DNA from 2 places in the Hirschia sp. genome. Region 2 is predicted to be linked to the other one. Evidence: predicted binding sites of a transcription regulator. Region 2 holds the regulator's gene; the other holds the start of a gene.
The links. Region 2 encodes HrcA, which represses chaperone genes, less so after heat shock. Its sites were predicted from a motif close to GTTAGCANTCNNCNNNGNNGANTGCTAAC; they were not measured.

Region 1: the regulator HrcA is predicted to act here: its motif matches at 1,202-1,230, upstream of groES (co-chaperone GroES).

What each region holds. Positions count from the first base shown of each region.
Region 1 is NZ_JBZXVU010000032.1:24,589-26,997, reverse strand. It holds gene AC5EF3_RS12045 (HAMP domain-containing methyl-accepting chemotaxis protein) at 1-913, opposite strand, end outside; gene groES (co-chaperone GroES) at 1,294-1,581, shown strand; partial or broken gene groEL (chaperonin GroEL) at 1,666-2,409, shown strand, end outside.
Region 2 is NZ_JBZXVU010000020.1:52,384-54,792, forward strand. It holds gene AC5EF3_RS08660 (winged helix-turn-helix transcriptional regulator) at 1-135, shown strand, start outside; gene grpE (nucleotide exchange factor GrpE) at 206-805, opposite strand; gene hrcA (heat-inducible transcriptional repressor HrcA) at 802-1,914, opposite strand; gene rph (ribonuclease PH) at 2,079-2,409, shown strand, end outside.

The sequences.
Region 1 (2,409 bases), on a different contig from region 2:
TGACCATCGCAGAAACAGCAACAGAGCGCTCAACTTTTGCTTCGGCAATAGGTCCAAGCTCATCCTGCAATTGTTTGTAATTGAGTTTCATATCCTCAATTATTGCCGCAGCTTCAGGCCCAATTTTATCCAACCCATTTTGAATTAAATCATTACGTGCCTCAATAATTGTTGCTGATCGCTCAAATGCCTGCAAATAAATTGTGCTATCAGCTATAACTTGTTTGGTTAATTGACGGCGCGTCGAGTTTTCCAATTTAGACAGCAACAAATTTGTCGCCTTATTCATATCCGAAAATGACTTTTCCATATGTTCTAAAGATGACTTTTGGTTGTCCAGCAAAAATTTCTGAACATGTAAACGTCCCAATAAAAGATGTTTTTGAGCATACCCAGCATAATAGGCTGCTTCAATGTCATTAGCTGAATATGCAGATTGCATTACATCAGACAGCGCCTTCTCCATTGCTGGACCACGCACATCTAGTATGTTGTTTACAATATCATCGCGCTCGGCCTGCAATCTTGTAACTTCTTCGAAAGTGGACTGATAACTTTTGACGTCATTCTCAAAACCAGCAAGAAGCTTTAATTGGTCGGGGTGCTTAATCAGCGTTTTTGTTTCATTCAATAATTTGATTGTCGCTGCAAGACGCTCATTAACAGTATTAATCTCTTTTTGATTGGCACTAATAACAAAGTCTTTTACGCCCAACCGAGCAGAAAGCAGATTAGCTTGAACACGGCCAACCGCATTCGTATTGCGAGCATAGCTTCTATAGGTGGATAGATTTTCTTTTGAACTTAGCAAGCCCGCACCAGAAACAACGGATGTCAAAATTAGCAAGCAAACTAACACTGTAAATCCGACACTTATTTTAGTGCCGATTTTCAAATTTTCGAACCAAGACACGATCAATATTCCTTAGTATAAAAGTCGATTCCATATTGGCTCACTAAGACCGTTTTGACCTAACAAGATATTAACCATAAGGGTCACGGGCCAAATTCTGGGCCATTTCATTTATAAACCGGCGTTTTTTCTCAATACATTGGGCAATAAAGTCATATAATTGTGCATTTTGCGCTTTATCATGCAGCAAAACCATCACTCAGCTCACGGCCTCACATTTCATTATTTCAAAAAAATACGATGCCTCCTGTTGACGATGGTCACTTGTGATCTTAGATGCCATACATCGTTAGCAGCCAAGGCAGGAGAGTGCTAAAACTCATTTGCCTCAGCGTTTGACGATTTTAGAATTTGCAACCTTAATTGAAAGAGGTCTCATTATGGCATTTCGTCCACTTCATGACCGCGTACTCGTTCGTCGCGTAGAAGAAGTCGCTAAAACTAAAGGCGGGATCATCATCCCTGATACTGCGAAAGAAAAGCCTCAAGAAGGCGAAATCGTAGCAGTTGGTAACGGTGCAATCGGTGACGACAATGAGCGTATTGCTCTTGAAGTTAAACCGGGTGACCGCGTTCTTTTCGCAAAATGGGGCGGTACAGAAGTGACTGTCGATGGCGAAGAGCTCATCATCATGAAAGAATCTGACATCATGGGTATCGTTGAGTAAGACGCGCAGCTCTTTATTTCAAAGAGCGCCCTACTCAATTTCCCTTTTCAGATTTTCAATTTTTCAAATTAAAGGAATACGAACATGGCTGCTAAGCTAGTACACTTCGGTTCAGAAGCTCGCAACGAAATGCTCGAAGGTGTCGACATTCTTGCAAACGCTGTAAAAGTAACACTTGGTCCTAAAGGCCGTAACGTTGTTATCGACAAATCTTTTGGCGCACCGCGCACAACAAAAGATGGTGTGACAGTTGCTAAAGAAATCGAACTAGAAAACAAGTTCCAAAACATGGGCGCCCAAATGGTGCGCGAAGTTGCTTCTAAAGCAAACGATGTTGCTGGTGACGGTACAACAACTGCAACAGTTCTTGCTCAAGCAATCGTTCGCGAAGGCATGAAGCGCGTTGCTGCTGGCATGAACCCAATGGACCTTAAGCGCGGTATCGATAAAGCCGTTGCTGAAGTTGTTGCAACTTTGGAATCAAACTCCAAAAAAGTAAAAACAAACGAAGAAATCGCTCAAGTTGGTGCGATCTCTGCGAATGGTGAGCGCGAAATCGGTGACATGATCGCTAAGGCGATGGAAAAAGTCGGTAATGAAGGCGTTATCACTGTTGAAGAAGCTAAGTCTTTGGAAACAGAACTTGATGTCGTTGAAGGTATGCAGTTTGACCGTGGTTACCTATCACCATATTTCATCACTGATGCTGAAAAAATGACTGTGGCTCTTGATGACCCATACATTCTTCTTCACGAGTCAAAACTAACATCTCTACAGCCAATGCTTCCAATCCTAGAAGCTGTTGTTCAGTCTGGTAAGCCTCTTCTT
Region 2 (2,409 bases):
CCTGAACGATTTGACTATATGCTGACAGAGCGTGGTAAAGAATTAGGTCATGTGCTTGAAGCCTTGCGACTCTGGGGCAGGGAACACCTCTCTATACGTCGACAAGCCGGTATTGGTGAAACAATCGACGAATAGATGATCATCGACTTAAAAAAAGGGCTAGCCTATTCAAGGCTAGCCCTTTTAAATTGAATCAATTCAAAATTTAGTTTCCAGAACTCACGGCAACCATAGCTGCTCGCAATGTACGGTCACCGATTTTCCAACCAGATTGGAAAGTTTCAGCAACAGTGCCATTTGGTTGATCGGATGGGATTTGCGAGATGGCTTGGTGAAGGTTTGGATCAAAGCTAGCGCCAGGGGCAGCATCAATTGCTACAACACCATTACGTGCGAAAGCTGCGTGCAACTCTTTTTGAGTCATCTCAATTCCAGCCAATAAACTTTGACCTTGCTCAGACAATGCTGCTTTTGCTTCATCTGAAACAGCACCAAGAGCACGTGTCATATTGTCAGAGACAGAAAGTAGGTCGCCGGCGAATTTTTCTACCGCATAGATGCGGGAATCAGCGACTTGCTTTTCTGTGCGTTTGCGCAGGTTTTCCATGTCAGCCATAGTGCGTACAAGCTGATCTTTTAAGGCGTTTGTTTCAGCTTCTAATTCAGCAATCCGTGCTTCTGGTTCGTCTTCAGCAGGTGCAGCATCATTTGCAGCTTCTGTCGTTTGCGCTTCTTCACCAGTGTTTAAAGCTTCTTCAGCTTCGTTTTCGACTTTATTTTCTGGCGCTTGCGTGTCTTCGCTCATCGCTTTTCCTCTATTTTCTCGGCCGGTCCGCCATCTAATAATCGACCCACAACTTGGGCAGTGTAATCCACCATTGGAATGACGCGCGCATAATTTAGGCGCGTTGGACCAATAACACCCAAAGCTCCTACAACTTTACGCTCAGAATTCATATAGGGCGCGACAATAACACTTGAACCTGAAAGGCCAAAAAGTTTGTTTTCTGCACCAATAAACAGCCTTACACCCTCTGCATCGCGGGCACGGTCTAAAACTTCAACCAAGCTTTCTGTTTTATCGAGATAAGAAAAGAGGTCTCGGACTTTATCTACACTTTCGGCTAATTGTTCATCGCCTAGAAGATTTGCTCGTCCTCTAACGATGAGGGATCGCCCACGGTCAGGGTCGTCTCCTGTCCAATGCGCGAGACCAGCTTCAACAAGCGTGCTTGCCATATCGTCGAGTTGGGCGCGTTTTTCGCGAATTTCACTGAGCACATCTGCTTTAACTTCAGAAAGTGTTTTGCCCCGCATACGTGCGTTTAGGTAATTGCTTGCTTCTTGTAGAGCCGACAATGGCATGCCTTTAGGCAGCGTAAGGAGGCGGTTTTCAACGTCTTCATCTGCTGAAACGATAATTGCAAGCGCCTGATTGGGACCTACGGATACAAATTCCACATGTTTGATTGCCGCTGCATTGCTTTTCGGGCTGGCAACGAGACCTGCGCCTCCCACTAAGCCGGATAGCATTTCAGATGCTTCACCGAGAAAATCTTCTGGAAGGCCGCCTTGGGCAGCAGACAATCTTTGTTGTATGCGCCGTTTATCCACAGCTCCAAGTTTCATCTTTTGGACTTCCATAAGGCCATCCACAAAAAGCCTTAGTCCTTGATGAGTGGGAAGGCGTCCAGCCGAAGTGTGGGGACTGTCGAGTAATCCTTGTTCTGCAAGATCTGCCATCACATTGCGAATAGAAGCAGATGATAAGCTTATGCCACGTCTAGAAATTGTTCGGGAACCGACAGGTTCACCAGTTTCTAGATATGCCTCCACAATCTCACGAAAAATCGTACGTGAGCGAGCATCCATTTTGGATAGCTGAGATTGGTTTTCTGGTGGTTCTATAATCATATCAATTACTAGAATAAGAATGCTTGGCTGTAGATGCAATGCGTATTGTATGCATTGCCAAACCATGTGTGCTTCCTGTATCGCCTTTTTAAACAATTTTCATTCAATTTTTTGCGGAGAATCGGGAAATATCCGAAATCTGCACGATAAAGGACCATTCACACATGACTCAGTTTGAGCGCCCATCAAAACGTGCACCGGAATCCCTGCGTGAAGTCAGCTTAGAAGTAGGTAAGTCCCGCTATGCAGAAGGGTCATGTTTGGTGAAATTTGGTCACACGCATGTGCTTTGTACTGCATCATGGACTGGGGATGTTCCGCGCTGGATGAAAGGCACAGGTAAGGGCTGGGTAACGGCGGAATATGGTATGCTACCCCGCGCAACGCACACACGTGGACGTCGTGAAGCAGCAGCGGGTAAGCAATCAGGTCGGACACAAGAGATACAGCGTCTTATTGGTCGTGCATTGCGTTCTGTTACAGACCTTGAAGCGT